DNA from 3 places in the Pseudomonas sp. GD03842 genome. Region 3 is predicted to be linked to each of the others. Evidence: riboswitches for the same ligand, from Rfam matches in the RefSeq annotation. Region 3 holds a riboswitch; each other region holds the start of a gene.
What was found. A riboswitch is a leader RNA that binds a small molecule or an ion and turns the genes downstream of it on or off. The one in region 3 is predicted to bind cobalamin.
Positions count from the first base shown of each region.

Region 1: another riboswitch for cobalamin. It lies ahead of N5D61_RS01220 (ABC transporter substrate-binding protein); the one in region 3 lies ahead of cobW (cobalamin biosynthesis protein CobW).
Region 2: another riboswitch for cobalamin. It lies ahead of cobO (cob(I)yrinic acid a,c-diamide adenosyltransferase); the one in region 3 lies ahead of cobW (cobalamin biosynthesis protein CobW).

Region 1 is NZ_JAOCEA010000001.1:262,855-268,886, reverse strand. It holds gene N5D61_RS01250 (hypothetical protein) at 1-50, opposite strand, end outside; gene N5D61_RS01245 (general stress protein) at 330-515, shown strand; gene N5D61_RS01240 (hypothetical protein) at 579-734, opposite strand; gene N5D61_RS01235 (ATP-dependent Clp protease proteolytic subunit) at 773-1,330, opposite strand; gene N5D61_RS01230 (aldo/keto reductase) at 1,501-2,496, shown strand; gene N5D61_RS01225 (aspartate/glutamate racemase family protein) at 2,769-3,500, shown strand; cobalamin riboswitch at 3,657-3,853, shown strand; gene N5D61_RS01220 (ABC transporter substrate-binding protein) at 3,978-4,994, shown strand; gene N5D61_RS01215 (iron chelate uptake ABC transporter family permease subunit) at 4,991-6,022, shown strand; gene N5D61_RS01210 (ABC transporter ATP-binding protein) at 6,019-6,032, shown strand, end outside.
Region 2 is NZ_JAOCEA010000012.1:183,158-189,189, forward strand. It holds gene bluB (5,6-dimethylbenzimidazole synthase) at 1-466, opposite strand, end outside; gene N5D61_RS18205 (cobyrinate a,c-diamide synthase) at 499-1,794, opposite strand; gene cobO (cob(I)yrinic acid a,c-diamide adenosyltransferase) at 1,791-2,402, opposite strand; cobalamin riboswitch at 2,508-2,705, opposite strand; gene N5D61_RS18215 (C40 family peptidase) at 2,844-3,383, opposite strand; gene N5D61_RS18220 (NlpC/P60 family protein) at 3,592-4,281, opposite strand; gene N5D61_RS18225 (NAD-dependent protein deacylase) at 4,348-5,127, opposite strand; gene hda (DnaA regulatory inactivator Hda) at 5,130-5,834, opposite strand.
Region 3 is NZ_JAOCEA010000001.1:390,913-396,944, forward strand. It holds gene N5D61_RS01790 (cobalamin biosynthesis protein) at 1-233, opposite strand, end outside; gene N5D61_RS01795 (CbtA family protein) at 230-949, opposite strand; gene N5D61_RS01800 (CbtB domain-containing protein) at 961-1,146, opposite strand; cobalamin riboswitch at 1,241-1,456, opposite strand; cobalamin riboswitch at 1,582-1,802, shown strand; gene cobW (cobalamin biosynthesis protein CobW) at 1,926-2,990, shown strand; gene cobN (cobaltochelatase subunit CobN) at 2,994-6,032, shown strand, end outside.

The DNA.
Region 1 (6,032 bases), 130 kb from region 3:
GCGCCGTTTACAAAATTGCCTGCCATCGAAATCGGGTTAATACCTGGCATGTCGATTACTCCTGGGGTCATCACCAGCGAAAGTGCTTGGTGTCGATGGGTGGCACCCAGGTCTGAATCGGTTCCGCCCTCGCGGGCATAATTTTTCAGGCAGTGATGGAGGGAGGCTGAGACGTTGCGCCACGCTGCGCGCGTTCGGAAAGGAGGCGACTGGCCACTCCATCCGTCTGTCCGGTTGTACGCCGTTTGTTTAAACCAACTGCCGCTTGATCCATCCGAATAAAGGCGAGCCGAATGACTCGCCCTTCTCATAACAAGAGGTACGTAATCATGGCTAATACCGGAAAATCGAACCCTGGGAACTTCGCGAACGATCGTCAGAAAGCCTCTGAAGCAGGCAAAAAAGGCGGCCAGGCTTCGGGCGGCAGCAACGTGGCCGACGACCGGCAGAAAGCATCCGACGCCAACAAGAAAGGTGGCTCGATGCCACAAGGCGGCGCAGGGCGCAAATCCTGATCGATAACGATCAGCGCAAGGAGCGAGGGCGAAAGCTCTCGCTCTTTTAGTTTGGGCCAACCCTCATTCGTCAGGATCGATCAACGGCACAGTAGCATCGCGATCGAACTGCGAACCCGGGTCTTCATTGCCGGGATCATTGTCCACGTCCACTTCCAGATCTTCTTCGTCCGGCGCGTCCGGCGCCGTGTGCATTGCTGTGTGCAGGGTGTGTTGCATGGCAGGCTCCTTTGTGTCGGTTCGGTCAGTGCGGCGGTTCAGTTGCCCGTCACCGTCCAGTGGACGGCGTCCTCGGGAAATTTCAGTTGTTCGACCCGATGAGCGATGCCGCAGGCAATGGACTCCTCGGCGCTGATCACCTTTTCCTCGGCAGACAGGCAGCGGCCAATGTCCAGCGGCTGCGGGGCACCCTGGGTTTCGCTCGAATAGATGTTCACGTAGCGCTGCAGGTCGTTGTCCAGGCTGCGCAAGTACTCGCGAATCCGCGAATGGTCCACGGAGCTCTGATTGAAGTACCAGCTCATGGGGTGGATCAGAAAGCGCGAGTGAGGACAGACGATTCGCTCATTGGCGGCGAGGTACATGACGATGCCCATCGATTCGATGTTGCCACTGTTCAACGCGCGGATCGGCACCGCCAGCGACTTGAGAAAGTTGTAAAGGGTAAAACCCAGCGCGGTGCTGCCACCGGCGGTCGAGAGGTTCAGCAACAGGCCCGTGGCGCCTTTGTCGAGGGCCTCCAGACAGCGGTCGCGAAAATGCTCGGTGCTGGCTTGATCGACCCCACAATGGAAATGGACGATGTGTTCACTCATCGACTGCCCTCCCTTTCCGGATTATCGAAACCGCGTGTGAAGTTGGAAGCCACGCGCTCGGGAAAAGTTGCATTTGCCCTTCCGGTCGAACTCCCGCCCCGCACGAGGATCTTTACCCATGCCGCTCCGCTCGTCGGCCGGTATTTCATGACGCCAGACAGGACACTCTCATGAGTCTGCACGACAAGATCATCGGCCGCCTGGGTTTCGGCTCGGCTCCGTTGGGCAACATGTTTCGCGACATTGGCGAAGAAGAAGCCGCCGCCACCGTGCAATCGGCGTGGGACCAAGGCATTCGCTATTTCGATACGGCGCCGCTGTACGGGGCCGGTCTGTCCGAACAGCGCCTTGGCCGGGCGCTGACTCACCTGCCCCGGGACGCCTACACCCTCAGTACCAAAGTGGGCCGGCTGGTGTCCGAGGCACTCGACACGCAACCGCGCAATGGTCCGTTCACGGACGGTTTGAAGAACAAGATCCTGACCGATTATTCCGCCGACGCCACCTTGCGCTCCATCGACGCCAGCCTTGAACGACTGAAGACCGACCGGCTGGACATCGTGTTCGTTCATGACATCGCGAAGGACGCCCACGGCGATGAGTGGATCGAGCATTTCAATGTCGCCCGTACCGGCGCCTTCCGTACCCTCACGCGCCTGCGTGAGGAAGGCGTGATCAAGGCCTGGGGACTGGGCGTCAACCGCGTCGAACCCTGTGAACTCACCCTGGATTTGAGTGAAGCACAACCCGATGGTTTTCTCCTGGCCGGACGTTACTCGCTGCTCGATCACGACCAGCCACTGCAACGCCTGTTCACCAAGGCGCGCGAACACAACGCCGAGTTCGTCGTGGGCGGGCCTTACAGTTCGGGGGTGCTGGTCGGCGGCAAGCATTTCGAGTACCAGCCCGCTGCCCAGGCCATGCTGGACAAAGTGGCGCACATACAGGAGATCGCTCGGCAGTATCAGGTCGACATCAAAGCCGCAGCGTTGCAGTTCGTGCTGGCCAACCCCTTGGTCGCTGCGGTGATTCCCGGGGCCAGCCGCCCCTCGCGGATTGCCGAGGATGTGGCCGCGGTCGAGGCCCAGGTGCCTGACGGATTCTGGCAGGCCATGCGCGATCAGGGCTTCATTGCCAGCCAGGCGCCCGTGCCAAGCAAATTCTGACCGCCTCTCACAGCGCTGGAGTCAGTTTGGCTCCAGCTCAATATGTCTGGCGCGATGGGCTGTCATGACGGCGCTGCCGGCTGACACACCTGAGCGAAGGCCTTGGGTTCATGTGCCATCCAACGCGCTGACCTCCCTCCCCCTCGTGCGCCAACCTCGATTCCGTTCCCACAAACCGCGTGCGTTGGGTTAGCCTTGCCCTCGCCCTGTATACATAGCGCCTATAAATCGTGCACACCGCTCAATCTTGTCCTACCGCGAGGCCGCCGCTCATGCGAATTCTGATCGTCAACGTCAACACCACCGAATCGATGACCCAGACCATCGCCGAACAGGCGCGCAGCGTCGCCTCCCCGGGCACCGAAATCATCGGCCTGACCCCACGCTTCGGCGCCGAATCGGTGGAGGGCAATTTCGAGAGCTACCTGGCCGCCTTGGCCGTGATGGACCGGGTGCTGTCGTACGATCAACCTTATGACGCGGTGATACAAGCCGGCTATGGCGAGCATGGTCGAGAAGGTTTGCAGGAGTTGCTTGAGGTGCCGGTGGTGGACATTACCGAAGCGGCCGCCAGTCTGGCCATGCTCTTGGGCCATGCCTATTCGGTTGTCACCACGCTGGACCGCACCGTGCCGCTGATCGAAGACCGACTGAAACTGGCCGGGGTCTACGAGCGCTGCGCCTCGGTTCGCGCCAGCGGCATGAGCGTGCTGGAACTGGAGCAAGCCCCGGATCGCGCACTGCACGCAATCGCCGAGCAAGCGGTCGAGGCCGTTCAACAGGACAAGGCCGAAGTCATCTGCCTGGGGTGCGGCGGCATGGCCGGGCTGGAGCAACTGATCCGCGAGCGCGCCGGGGTGCCGGTGGTCGATGGCGTGACGGCTGCGGTGGCGCTGGCCGAATCCTTGGTGCGGCTGGGGTTGAAGACGTCCAAGGTGCGCACCTATGCCACGCCGCGCCCGAAACGCGTGTCAGGCTGGCCGTTCAACTTTCCCGTCCAATGACGGCTATGCAGGCTGCGGCCGGTCCGCCGCCTCGGGGGGGCCATTGGGCCTCACACCCGTGTCGTGCCCTGCAACCGGCAGGTCCGTTGACGCCGTCGTACGGCTGAGCAATCGCGATCAGGCGGCAAGATCGACGTGTTCGGTCGGCCGCAAATCGTTTAGTATCCCCCCGCCGGTTTCCACACGGAATTAATAGGGAATCCAACAGCCTCGGCGTGAGGCTGAAACGGAACTGTCCCCGCAACTGTAGGCGCTGAGCCCTGCTTCCCGATTGCCACTGGTTCACACCGGGAAGGCCGAAGCGAGGCAACGACGCGCCAGTCAGGAGACCTGCCGGCCAGCGTCAATCATTCACCGGCGGGGTGTCCGGGGAAGGACTTCCGTCTGCGTACTCTGCGCCGCCTCCGCTCGCGTGGAGCCTATCGGATGTGCTTTCCAGTGCCTGCGCCCTTCAACAGGTCCACTGGAGACGCCTTGATGTCGTTGCGCCCCCTTGCCGTGCTGTTCACCGGTCTGACGCTGTCCAGCGCACTGTTCATGTCCGCTGCCATTGCCGCCCCTACGCACTACCCCTTGACCATCGACAACTGCGGCGTGCCGCTGACGTTCGCTCACGCCCCGCATCGTATCGTGACCATTGGCCAGGCGGCCACGGAGATGCTCTACGCACTGGGCCTTGGCCAGCAGGTGGTGGGCACCTCGCTCTGGTTCAACGACACCCTCCCCCAATTCAGCGCGCAGAACGCCCGGATCGAGCGCCTGGCCGACAACGCCCCCAGCTTTGAATCGGTGATCGGCAAGCGTCCTGACTTCGTGCCCGTGCAGTTCGAGTGGATGGTCGGCCCGCAAGGTGCCGTGGGCACCCGGCAACAGTTCCAGGACCTGAACATCGCCACCTACATTCTGCCGTCGGACTGCGAGGGGAAGAATAATCGGGTCGGTGCCGATGGCACGCGCACCGAGGCCTTTGGCGTTGATACGCTGTACAAGAGCATCAGGCAACAAGCGCAGATCTTCGATGTCCAGGACCGCGCCGAGCAGTTGATCGAGGGATACAAACGCCGTCTGGCCGATGCCGTCGAGCAGACCCGGCGTCGAAATGCCGAGCCTCTTTCGGCGGTGTTCTGGTTCTCCAGCCCCGATCTGCACAGCGACCCCTATGTGGCCGGGCGCAAAGGCATCCCCCATTTCATGCTGGACACCCTGGGCATGCGGAACGTCATCCAGTCCGACGAAGAGTGGCCGACCGTGGGCTGGGAAACCATTGCCAAGGCCAACCCGACGATTCTGGTGATCGCCCGCATGGACCGTCGGCGTTACCCGGCGGACGACCACGAGAAGAAGCTGGCCTTTCTCAAATCCGATCCGGTGACCCGCAACATGGACGCGGTGAAAAACAACCGCATCGTCATCATGGACGCCAGCGCGATGGAATCTGGTATTCGGCTGTTCGACGGCATCGAACAACTGGCCGCGGCCACCACCGGGCCATGAAGCTGCCCAGCATCGCCCGTTTGCTGGGCCATGGGCTGTGGGTCGGCGCGGTGCTGCTCCTGGCGATCCTGGCGGGCGTGGCCATCGGCGAGACGCCCATCAGCGTGTCGATCATCGCTCAGGTGCTGGCGAACAAACTCTGGGGTGCGGGGTTCGCCGTCGATCCGATCGATGAAGGTATCGTGTGGAATTACCGCCTGACCCGCGCCATCGTCGCCGCCGCGTGTGGGGCCGGTCTGGCGGTGTCTGGTGTGGTGCTGCAATCCTTGCTGCGCAATGCCCTGGCCGACCCGTACCTGCTGGGCATCTCGGCGGGGGCCTCCACCGGCGCGGTGTTGGTGGCGGTGATCGGGGTCGGCGGCGGCGCGGTGTCCTTGTCCATGGGCGCTTTTGCCGGGGCCGCGGCCGCGTTCGCCATGGTCGCCCTGCTCGCTCGCGTGTCCCGTGGCCAGCCTGCGACCGGTCAGATCATTCTGGCGGGCATCGCCGGTTCACAATTGTTCAACGCCCTGACCTCGTTGCTGATCACCAAATCGGCGAATGCCGAACAGGCCCGTGGGATTCTGTTCTGGCTGCTGGGCAACCTGAGTGGCGTGCGCTGGAGTGCCGTGGCGCTTTCGGTGCCCGTGGTGCTGCTCGGGCTGGGCGTGTGCCTGTGGCATCGACGGTCGCTCGATGCCTTCACCTTCGGCACCGACGCAGCCGCGTCGCTGGGCATTCCGGTGCGCCAGGTGCAGATCCTGCTGATCGCGAGCACGGCGCTGATCACCGCCGTGATGGTCTCTCTCGTCGGCTCGATCGGCTTCGTCGGGTTGGTCATTCCTCATGCCGTGCGGATGGCCACCGGCGTGCGGCATGCCCGGCTGCTGCCCCTGAGCGCCTTGAGCGGCGCGCTGTTTCTTGTCGCGGCCGACGTGGTCTCACGCACCCTGATCAAAGGCCAGGTGCTGCCAATCGGGGTGATCACCGCGCTGGTGGGCGCTCCGGTCTTCGCCCTGATTCTGATTCGGGGGAACCGCAGCCGATGAACGCTCCCAT
Region 2 (6,032 bases), on a different contig from region 3:
ACGATACCCAGCCCATGCCCAGCCCTTCGGCGCGAGCCGCCAGCCACAGGTTCTGGATGGCGCAGGACAGCGAAGCCATGTCCATTTCCGGCAAGGTACGACGGCCGAAAATGTGCTTCTCACGGTCGTCCATCAGGGCTGCGACGAGCACTTCGGCGCAGTCGTTGATGCCCTCGACCTTGAGCTTCATGAAATCATCGGAACGTTCGCCCAGCGCTTCCGCCGTGCGCAGCCGTTCCTCTTCGACGAGTGCTTGAATCTGCCCACGCAACGCGCGATCACTGATGCGGATAAAACGCCAAGGCTGCATCAGGCCGACACTGGGCGCGTGGTGGGCCGCTTCAAGCAAGCGGGCCAACAGCGCCGGCGCGACCTCGCCGCCGCTGAAATGACGCATGTCGCGACGCTCGGCGATGGCCCGGTAGACCGCCGCGCGCTCCTGCTCGCTGAAAGCCGGGTCAGTCATGGCGCCCTCAAGCGGGCGTGGTGGATGGACCGTCATGGCAAGAACAGCGCCGCCATCGCCTGTGGGTTGGAAGGGAAATAGAAATGCACGTAGGACGCGGTCATCCGTCCATCGCGGTACACCGCTTCCGCGCCGCGCCCACCATTGGGGCTGATGCCACGGGTGATCGGCACCTGCTCGGTGCTGGTCAGCGAGTGGTGATAGGTGTGCCCGCGCAATACGCCTTCCGGTAGCTCTACCGACTGCAGCGCCAAGGCTGCAAGACGCTTTTGCATCACCGCCTCGCCATCGAGCAAGCCGACGAGTTCGGCACGCAGCCCTTGCACGTCGGTCAGTGCGTTGAGCAGATACAACATGCCACCGCACTCGGCCAACAACGGTTTGCCCGCAGCATGATGGGCACGAATGGCCTGAAGCATCGGCCGGTTCTGCCCCAATGCAAGATGGTGCAGTTCGGGGTAGCCCCCAGGCAGGTACAGGCTGTCGGCCTCCGGCAACTGCGAATCATGGATCGGCGAGAAAAACGACAATTCGGCGCCCATTGCCCGCAGCAGATCGAGGCTGGCACCGTAAATGAACGCAAAGGCCTCGTCACGGGCGACGGCGATCCGCACGCCCGTCAACAACGGCGCTGCCGCGACGAACTCAGGGGCCTCGAAAGTGACGGCGGGCGGCAGGGTTGCATCACAGGTTTCGGCCAGTGCTGCTGCAGCAGCATCCAGCCGCATGTCCAGATCGTTGAGTTCGCTGGCTTGAACCAGCCCGAGATGACGACTCGGCAGCTCAATCGCGGTCTCGCGAGACAGCGCCCCGTACCAGCGCAGCCCTTCGGTCAGGCTGCCTTCGAGCAACTGAGCATGACGCACCGTGCCGACGCGGTTGGCCAGCACGCCTGCGAATGGCAGGTCCGGTTGATAGCGCGCCAGCCCCAATGCCAGTGCACCGAAGGTTTGAGCCATGGCCGTGCCGTCGATGACCGCCAGCACCGGCACGCCGAAACGCCTGGCCAGATCGGCACTGGAGGGCGTGCCGTCAAAAAGCCCCATCACGCCCTCGATCAAAATCAGATCCGCTTCGGCGGCAGCTTCCCACAGCAAACGGCGGCTCTCGGCTTCGCCCACCATCCACATGTCCAGTTGATACACGGGATGACCGCTGGCGCGTTCGAGAATCATCGGATCGAGAAAGTCCGGCCCGCACTTGAACACGCGCACGTCGCGGCCCTGGTTGCGATGAAGGCGAGCGAGCGCTGCGGTGACGGTGGTCTTGCCCTGGCCAGAAGCGGGTGCGGCGATCAGAACAGCGGGGCACTGACGGGGCTCTGTCACCACTCGATACCCTTCTGCGCCTTGATTCCGGCCTGGAAGGCATGCTTCATCACGCCGATCTCGGACACGGTGTCGGACAAATCGATCAGCTCCTGCTTGGCACCTCGGCCCGTGATGATCACGTGCTGCATGGACGGACGGGCCTGTACGTCACTGAGTACCTGGTCCAGTTCGAGGTAGCCGTGTTTGAGGGCAATGTTCAATTCGTCGAGAATCACCAGGCCGATCGCGGGGTCCCGCAGCAGCGTCTGGCTCACCGCCCAGGCGGCCTGCGCAGCGGCGATATCACGCTGGCGATCCTGCGTTTCCCAGGTGAAGCCTTCGCCCATGACGTGGTAGTGCACTTGTTCGGGAAAGCGGCGGAAGAACAGCTCTTCCCCGGTGGCGTTGCGACCCTTGATGAATTGCACGACACCGCATTGCATACCGTGGCCCATGGCACGCGCCAGCATGCCGAACGCCGAGCTGCTCTTGCCTTTGCCGTTACCGGTCAGTACCAGTACCAGGCCACACTCATTGGGCGCACTGGCAATGCGTTCGTCCATCACCGCCTTTTTGCGCTGCATGCGCGCCAGGTGGCGTTCGTCACGTTCGGGGGATTCGCTCATCTCAGCTCTCCGCTTGAGGGCAGGTGTGGCAAACGGAGAACACGCGCAATGACTGGCGGCAGGCATCGAAACGAATCGAGCCTGCGCAGAGCATCGCCCTCCGTGATGCTGTGGAATGGATCAGGCCGGTCTCCGGACTCATGAAAAACCACGCGCCTTCCCATGTCCTTCGGACACAGTGGCATTGTGCGGGCCTTGGCTCATTTACCGTTGCGGAGGCAGTGCCGGGATGGATCGCAGAGCGTTCGCACCGGCTTCCCTGTTTCACCCGTGTTCTCGGGCACCTGAAACAATCGGCGAAGGTTAGAGGGTTGACTACGGAGCGTCAATCAAAGCGTCGTGCGTCTGTCGCTGAAAGCCGCTGGCTTGGGCATCCCCTGTCGGCACCAGGCCGGCCTGCTGCTGGCGCAACAGCAAACCGACACAGTGCACTTGAGCAGCTCAGTTACTGCGCGCCAGGTTCGAAGGCTGGATCACCCGTTTGGCGTTCAGCCAGGCCTTCTGCCAATACGGCTTGTCGAGGCTGTCGAGCTTGACCGTGCCACCGGTGGCCGGCGCATGAACGAACCGCCCCTCACCGACATAGATACCGGCGTGGCTCACGTTCGACCCGCCGTTGGTGGCAAAAAATACCAAATCCCCTGTTTGTAGCTGGCTGCGATCGATGTCCGGGCCCCGCAGGCTGATCATCTCGCGCGTCGACCTCGGCAACAGGATCCCCGCGGCATCGCGGTAGACATAGCCGATCAGGCCGCTGCAATCGAAGCCGGAATCAGGCGTGTTGCCACCCCAGCGGTACGGTGTCCCCACCAGCCCAATGGCGCGCAACAAGACGTCATCAGCGACAGGCGAAGAAAATTGAGAGGGAGCGGAAACCACAGGCCGGGAAACGACCTTCGGTGGAGAGGGCGGAGGATGGCTGGAGCACGCTGCCAGTAATACCGCCAAAGAAGCTACAGCCAGACGAACCGTATACGACATAAACACAACAACCTTCATAGGATGCGGCTTGCTCTGCCGGGAGCCGGGTTCATTCAAGACTGCGCAGAATCGGCTGCGTTCGGTGCCAGCCCGGTAAAACAGCAAAAAAACCGGGGCCGAACATCCAAACCCGGCCCTTTCGCCTGTCTTGCCTTGCCAAACCCGTATCGCGACGTTTCACAGTCCGGGCCAAACCCGGTAACAACGGTTATTTACGATGTTGGCGCTTGATTGTAGTCGAGGTCATCGCAGTCGTCGTTTCAGGCACATGGGAAGGTGCCATGGCCAACGCACGCTTGGCTTCGATGAACGTCCGAGCCCAGTACGCATCGTCGAGGCTGTCGACGCGTACACCGCCACTGCGACGGCTGCTGGAATGAATGAACTGGTCATCACCCAGGTAGATACCCGCGTGGCTCACACGACCACGGCCAGCGGTGCTGAAGAACAGCAGATCACCAGGCTTGAGGTCGTTGCGTTTGACCAGAGGGGCATCGATGTTGATCATCTCGCGAGAAGAGCGTGGCAGGCTCATGCCTGCTTCTTCACGGAACAGATAACCGATGAAGCCGCTGCAATCGAAGCCGGAGGCGGTCGAGGTGCCGCCGAACCGGTAACGGGTGCCGATCAGCGACTTGCCACGTTCCAGAATACTGTCGGCCAGCAGGGGCAATTGATAAGGTTTGTTGTCGGCAAACTGCGCCAGCTCGTCTTCGGTGGCGATTTCGTCATCCAGGGCGGATGCCGAATACCCAGCGCGGTTGGCGGTTTGAGCGGTGGCAGAGTCCTTGAACGGTGGAATCTGCGCCTGCTGTTGCGATGCTGGCATCTGGGCCGCGCAGCCGAACAGCAGGGTCACGAGTGCGAGAGGCACGAGGGGTGCGAAGCGATTCAGCATGGGCACGACCGTGGCTAAGGTGTAAAGAAGCCGAGACTATGCCTTCAATCGTCGTCATTTGCAAATTCAATCGAAACAAATGTGACTTGCCAGTGTCCCCATCACATCTAAGGCTCGGCACCTCATAACAGCGTCCATGTGCCTGGAGTGATCGGTCGGCGAAGGGTTGATCTCAGCGGTAAAGCCTCCCGTAATTCGCGTTCGCACCAGCGGCTCGTGAATGTACGGGAAACTGGCCGTGGTTCCAACACTGAGTACAGCGTCAAAGCCTTTTGCCATCTCTGCATACAGCACATTCAATGCCAGCTCCGGCAACATCTCCTCGAACAAGACGACCGGCGGTCTGAGGACACCCTCACAATGCGCGCACAACGGCGGCAGCGCACGTTGCAAGTGAGCGCTCAGCTCCGGGTCCTGCGCGCCGCAGGACTGACAGTAGAGCGGTGCGATCTGCCCATGAATCTCGATCAACCGTTCGGGCGGGCTGCCCGCCGCCCGATGGTAACCGTCAACGTTCTGAGTCAGCACCCAGCATTCCGGCTTATATCGCTGCAGTTGTGCGATCGCAAAATGCGCCGCATTGGGCTGTCCACCCAGGCAAGCGCTACCTAATTGGGCAATGTATTTCCAGCACAGGGCAGGATCACGTCGCAGCATCGGCCCGGAAAGCGCCCTTTCGATCGGCAGCCCATCGTCGGTCTGGCCGTTGTACAAGCCGCCAACACCACGATAGGTCGGCAGACCCGAATCCGCCGACAACCCGGCGCCCGTGATGATCAGGATGCGGTCCGCGCGGCGCAGGGCGGCGACCGTCTGCTGCACCACCGCCGGGTCCACCTCTGGCAGCGTCACCAGCCGAGCGTTTCTTTAAGGAAGGGGATGGTCAGCTTCCGCTGAGCCTGCAGCGAGGCCTGATCGAGTTGCTCGAGGAGATCGAACAACGCGCTCATGCTGCGCTTGCCTCGAGTCAGAATGAAATGCCCGACTTCATCCGTCAGGTGCAAACCGCGGCGAGACGCGCGCAATTGCAGCGCACGAAGCTTCTCTTCGTCGGACAGCAGCCGCATTTGAAAGACCAGTGCCATCGTCAGGCGCGATTTGAGGTCTGCCAATTTGACCGGCAGCTCCCGTGGCGAACAGGACGCCGCGATCAGCAGGCGTCGACCACTGTCGCGCAGGCGATTGAACAGGTGGAAAAGGGCTTCCTCCCATTCGGGCTTGCCCGCCACGACCTGAAGATCGTCAAGACAGACCAGTTCGTACTGCTCAAGGTGATCGAACAGCTCGACGCCCTCTTCCAGCAGCTCGGCCATCGGCAGGTAGACGGCCGGTTCGCCCAATTGCTTGAAGCGCAGGCAGGCAGCCTGCAGCAGGTGTGTGCGCCCTACCCCGTTCTTGCCCCACAGATAGATGAGGCTCTCGGTCCACCCGGCATCGGCCTCGCACAGGCGCTCGACGTAGCCGAGTGCAGCGGCATTGGCGCCTGGGTAGTAATTGATGAAGGTGGCGTCATCACGCAGACGCACACTCAGGGGCAGCTGAACTGGTTTCATGCTGGCTGACCGGTTCGATGACGAACCGCCAAGGGGCCTCTGTGTAAAGTGTGCAAAGTTTATACCCGAGAGGCCAGCCGCACAATCCGCCAGTCGGCCTGCAAAATCAACGAGTTGCATCCGCTCCCGGCAAGACGCCGGATTCGGCGCCATGACAGGTGACCCAATGCGCCTGCTCTTACGGTTCACGGTCAGATC
Region 3 (6,032 bases):
ACCAATTGCCCCGCATCGAAAAAATGCAACGGCAGTGAAAGGTGTTCGGCGAGCTCAAGCAACCCGGCCTCCGTGGACTTGGTGTCGATGGAGGCGAGGGCGGTGATCTCGTTCAGGGCCATCCGATGTTCGAGCAGCGTGACTTCGACCAACCCCATCAACACCTCCGCCGGGCAACCGCGCTGGCAGCCAAGGCCGATCACGCGGACCGGTCGAGGAGGGCGTGCGCTCATATTGCAGGGTCTAAACCGGCTTGGGTCTGACGGGCGTCCTGGCGGCGGAACAACCACGCGCTGATCAGGCCCATCGCCACCCAGAACAACGCGTTGGTCAACAGCGAAGCCACTTTGAATTCGGCCTCCAGTGCCTCGGGCGCCAGCGCGGCATGCACCTGCGGCTGCGGTGCGCCGATCACGTGCGGCACCACCAGAATCGCGGCGCCGAGCGCTTTCAACAATCCGCTGCGGGCAAACACGATCAATGCCAGTCCGACGGCCGTGGATGCCGCCGTACCGATCCACCAGATCTGTCGTTGGGTCAGGTCAGCCGCTGCCGTACCGGGCAACTCGGGCGGCAAGCCCAGCGTGGGCGCCAGGACAAACACCGCGTAACCGGCCAACCCCCACAGCGCGCCCTGACGAACGCCAGCGGGCTCGCGCAAGGTGTACAGCGCCGCCAGCATGAGCGAGAACCCGACCGCGACGACCAAGTTGCCACCGGTGGTGGACAGGACACGCTGCCAACCGTCCTCCGGCTCCCAGGCTTGCTCATCGTGCACATGGCCGCTCATGGCGCCTTCCGCGTGCTCATGCATTTCGGCGGCCGGAGCCTTTTCGTAGGTTTCTGCCTTGAGGATCAACGGCGCGACCCAGAAACTTTGCAGCAACGTCAGGATCAGGGCCGCGAGCAGCCCGGTGAAGCCGGCCGTTTGAGCGATACGCTTGAACATGGGAGCGAACCTCAATGGCAAGGGAAGGCGGAGCTGTGACGGGTATCGTGGGCGGCATTGTGGACGGCCGCGATGTGAGAGAAACCGGCGAAGTAGACCAGGCAGGCGCCAAGCACCATGGCGCTGATGGCGGCGGTCAGGCGTTGGGTCAAGGTGCTGGTAGAAGAGGCGGTATGGCTGGCGGTGCTGATCGACATGGCGGTTCCCTCGTGGTGTTGGCGTAGGGAAGGCGCAAGCGAGCCACGGACGGTCGTCAGTCGCGAACTCAACAGCGCCCGCCCACCGCGGGTTTGTCAGGTGTCAATGTCGGGCCGGTCTCCGGGCTTGCGAGGGGCACCGAAGATGCCTTCAAGAATCGCCTTCCCATATCGCTGACCGACACAGTGGATCTGATCCTTCGCTCGCTTACCGTTGCGGGGGCAGCACCGGACTTGCGCAGAGTCGCCCTCTGCACGCACCGGTTTCCCGTTTCACCCTGTGAAGGGCACCCGTAACAAGGTGTGTAGGAGAGCATGGCGGCGCGCAACCGTCAATTGGCCGCGTCGTCGCCAACGGACACTTCGAGTGAGGTGGGCTCGCAGTGACCCTGCCAGCCTCTGCCGGATGCACATTGACCTCGGCCCGCCCACTGCGTAGCCTTGCGCAGTCGAGGTTCGCCGGCCCGGCCTTGCCTGGGCACCGGCGCTAAGAAGGGAATGTGGTCAATGCCACAGCTGCCCCCGCAACTGTAAACGGTCATGTTCATTGCACAGCCACTGCGCGAGCGGGAAGGCGCGATGAATGCGCCGCCACTGGCTCAGCCAGTGCTGCGCCGCCGTGAGCCAGGAGACCTGCCTCGAAGCGGACGAAACGTCCACGCATTCTCATTACAACCGGGCGGGGTGATCCGGTGGCGAATCGAGCGGCGCGCCTGTCCACAGCGACAGCGGCCCGCAGTACTCGTCCTGTCTGCCCGCCGCTGTGCCCGAGGGCAATCATGAAAACACTGGCCAAACTCCCCGTCACCATCGTCACCGGCTTCCTCGGCTCGGGTAAAACCACCCTGTTACGCCATATGCTCGACCACGCCGAGGGGCGTCGCATCGCGGTCATCGTCAACGAATTCGGCGAACTGGGTATCGACGGCGACATCCTCAAGCAATGCACCATTGGCTGTACCGAGGAAGAGGCCACCGGGCGGGTGTACGAACTGGCGAACGGCTGCCTCTGCTGCACCGTTCAGGAAGAATTTTTCCCGGTGATGCAGGAGTTGGTCGCCCGTCGCGGCGATCTGGACCACATCCTCATTGAAACTTCCGGTCTGGCGCTGCCAAAGCCGTTGGTCCAAGCCTTCCAGTGGCCGGAGATCCGCAACGCCTGCACCGTCGATGCGGTGATCACGGTCGTCGACAGCCCGGCGGTGGTCGCCGGCACGTTCGCCGCCTTCCCGGAGCAAGTGGACGCCCAGCGCAAGCTCGATCCCAATCTGGACCACGAATCGCCCCTGCACGAGCTGTTCGCCGATCAATTGGCCAGCGCGGATCTGGTGATTCTGAACAAGGCCGATCAATTGGACGCCGCCGCGCTCGCTGCGGTGCGGGCGGAAGTCGCCGAAGAGCTGCCTGCGGCGGTGAAAATCGTCGAGGCCAGCAAAGGGCAGCTGCCGCTCACTGTGCTGTTGGGGCTGGGTGCCGAGTCAGAATTGCACATCGACGGGCGCAAGACGCACCACGATCACCACGACGGCGAGGACCACGACGATCACGATCACGATGCCTTCGACTCGATTTCCATTGCGCTGCCGCAAGCCGATGAAGCGCTGTTGCTCGACGCCCTGACGCAAGCGGTCGTGCAGCACGGCATTCTGCGGGTAAAAGGCTTCGTGGCCATTCCCGGCAAGCCCATGCGCCTGCTGGTGCAAGGTGTCGGCACGCGCTTCGACAAGCACTTCGACCGGCCATGGAAAGCCGACGAGGCCCGCGAAAGCCGCCTGGTGCTGATCGGCCAGGACCTGGACGCCGCCGTGCTCGAAGCTCAATTGCGCCAAGCCATTCAGGGGTAAGGCATGCACCTGCTGCGCACCCAGCCCGGCGGGTTCGTGCCCGACGACAGCATCGCCGACCTCGGCCAGACGCCTGCCGAGCTGGTGATCCTGTGCAGCGGTGATTCCCATTTGGCCCTGCTGGCAGAGACCGCACAGCAACTGCCGGAAGATTACCCCACGCTGCGGCTGGCCAATCCGATGCAGGTGCAGAACCACGCCTCGGTGGACCTGTATGTCGACCAGGTGCTGCGCCACGCCAAAGTGATTCTGCTGTCGCTGCATGGCGGGATCGGCTACTGGCGCTATGGGGTCGAGCGGCTGGTGGAGCTGGCTGCGGGTGCCAGAAAGGGCGAGGGCGTCAAACTGATCATGGTGCCGGGAGATGACCGCCCGGACCCCGAACTCAGTGAGCTCAGCACTGAGCCGTCGGAGGATCGCGAGCGCCTGTGGCACTACCTGCGTCAGGGGGGCAAACACAACGCGCTGCAGTTGTTCAATTGCCTGGCCGATCGCTGGCTGGGTAGGGATTACCCCTGGGAAGCCCCGCAGGTGTTGCCCCGCGTCGCTATTTACCACCCTCGAGTGGCTCGCGCTGCGTTGATTGATTGGCAGGCTGAGTGGCGCACCGATCAGCCAGTGGCTGCCGTGCTGTTCTATCGCTCCCACTTGCAAGCGGCCAATACCGCCTTCATCGACATCTTCTGCGAGCGCCTGGTGGCACAGGGGCTCAATCCGCTGCCTATCGCGGTCGCCAGCCTGAAAGAGCCCGCCTGCCTAGACGCGGTGCAGGACTGGCTCGACGAAGCGGGTTGCGAGATCATCCTCAACACCACCGGGTTCGCCCAGTCGACACCCGAAGCGCCGCATTTACGACCGTTCCGTCGTAATGTCCCGGTGATCCAGGCCATCTGCGCACAGGACAACGAACCGGGGTGGCGCGCCAGTGACCAAGGGCTGGGGCCGAGGGACCTGGCGATGCACATCGCATTGCCCGAACTGGATGGTCGGATCATCAGCCGACCGATCAGCTTCAAGGACCTGGCCTGGCGCAGCGAGCGCAGCCAGGCTGACGTGGTCTGCTACCGCGCCCAGCCCGAGCGGATGGATTTCGTCGCCGAATTGGCGCGGCGCTGGGTCACCCTGGCGCGCACTGCCAACGCCGACAAGCGGGTCGCGCTGATCCTGGCCAACTACCCGACCCGGGACGGGCGCATCGGTAACGGTGTTGGGCTGGATACGCCTGCGGCCGCGCTGAACATTCTCAAGGCATTGCAACAGCAGGGTTACCCCGTGGAAGGCCTGCCGCAGACCGGCACTGCGCTGATTCACGACCTGCTCGGCGGCGTCACCAACGACCCGGACGGTCGTGATCAACGGCCGTGTCATCAAAGCCTGGCGATGGACGACTACCTGGCGGCGTTCCAGGCCTTGCCCGAGGCCAACCAGCGAGCGGTGGTCGAGCGCTGGGGAGCGCCGCAGGACGATCCGATGTGCCGCAACGGCCGCATGATGGTGGCCGGGTTGCGGTTCGGCTTGATCTTCGTGGGCATCCAGCCGGCGCGCGGCTATGACGTCGACCACAGCGCCGTCTACCACGATCCGGACCTGGTGCCGCCCCATGGCTATCTGGCGTTCTATTTCTGGTTGCGCCAGGCATACGGCGCCCACGCGGTGGTCCATGTCGGCAAGCACGGCAACCTGGAGTGGCTGCCCGGCAAGGGCGTCGGCCTGTCCGAGCAGTGCTGGCCGGACGCGATCCTCGGCCCCATGCCCCATATTTACCCCTTCATCGTCAATGACCCGGGTGAAGGTGCACAGGCCAAGCGACGCACACAGGCGGTGATTATCGACCACCTCATGCCGCCGCTCACGCGGGCGGAAACCTATGGGCCGCTGCGCCACCTGGAATTGCTGGCGGACGAATATTACGAGGCGCAGCTCCTCGACCCGCGTCGGGCTCGCGAGCTGCAACGGGACATCCTCAAGCTGGTGCGCGAAACCCATTTGGACCGAGAGCTGGCACTGGACGAGCACCTGAACGGTGAAGCCGATGCGGCGATTTGGTTGCCGCGGCTCGACACCTATTTGTGCGACCTCAAGGAGTCGCAGATCCGCGACGGGCTGCATGTGTTCGGTGAGTCGCCCAGCGGCCGTTTGCGGGTCGACACGCTGCTGGCGATGCTGCGTGTACCCCGGGGCGATGGGCGCGGGGCCAATGCCAGTCTGCTGCGGGTGCTGAGCCAGGCGCTCGCACTGGAATTCGATCCTCTGGACTGCACCCTGGGCGATGCCTGGCAAGGTCCGAAACCTCAGGTTTTACATGAAGTCAGCGCCGAGCCTTGGCGAACCGTAGGTGATACCCGCGAGCGGCTCGAGCTATACGCGTGGCAAATGATCGCACAGGCGCTGGCAGATCCATCTGCGGTCAACTGCTTCGAAAACAATGAGTTAGAGATGGTTATTAACGCTGTTTCTCAGACGGTGGCGCCGCGTCTTGACGGCTGCGGTGCTGCAGAGCTCAAGGGATTGCTTGACGCGCTGAGCGGGCGCTTCGTGCCAGCCGGTCCCAGTGGCGCCCCCAGTCGAGGGCGGCTGGACGTTCTGCCGACCGGGCGCAACTTCTTCTCGGTGGACGTGCGCAACCTGCCGACCATGACGGCGTGGCGCATCGGCTTCCAGTCGGCCAACCTCTTGCTGGAGCGACATCTTCAGGACCATGGTGACTACCTGCGTCAACTGGGGCTGTCGGTATGGGGCACCGCAACCATGCGCACCGGTGGCGACGACATCGCCCAGGCCATGGCGCTGATGGGGGTGCGTCCGGTCTGGGCAACGGGCAGCCAGCGGGTCGATGATTTCGAGATCCTCCCGTTGAGCCTGCTGGACCGGCCCAGGGTCGATGTGACGTTGCGCGTGTCGGGATTCTTCCGCGATGCCTTCGCCAACCTGATCCGGCTGTTCGATGCGGCGGTGCAGGCCGTCGCTGCGCTGGACGAGCCTGACGACATGAATCCGCTGGCGGCCCGTGTGCGCCAGGAGCGCGCGCAATACGAGCAGGAA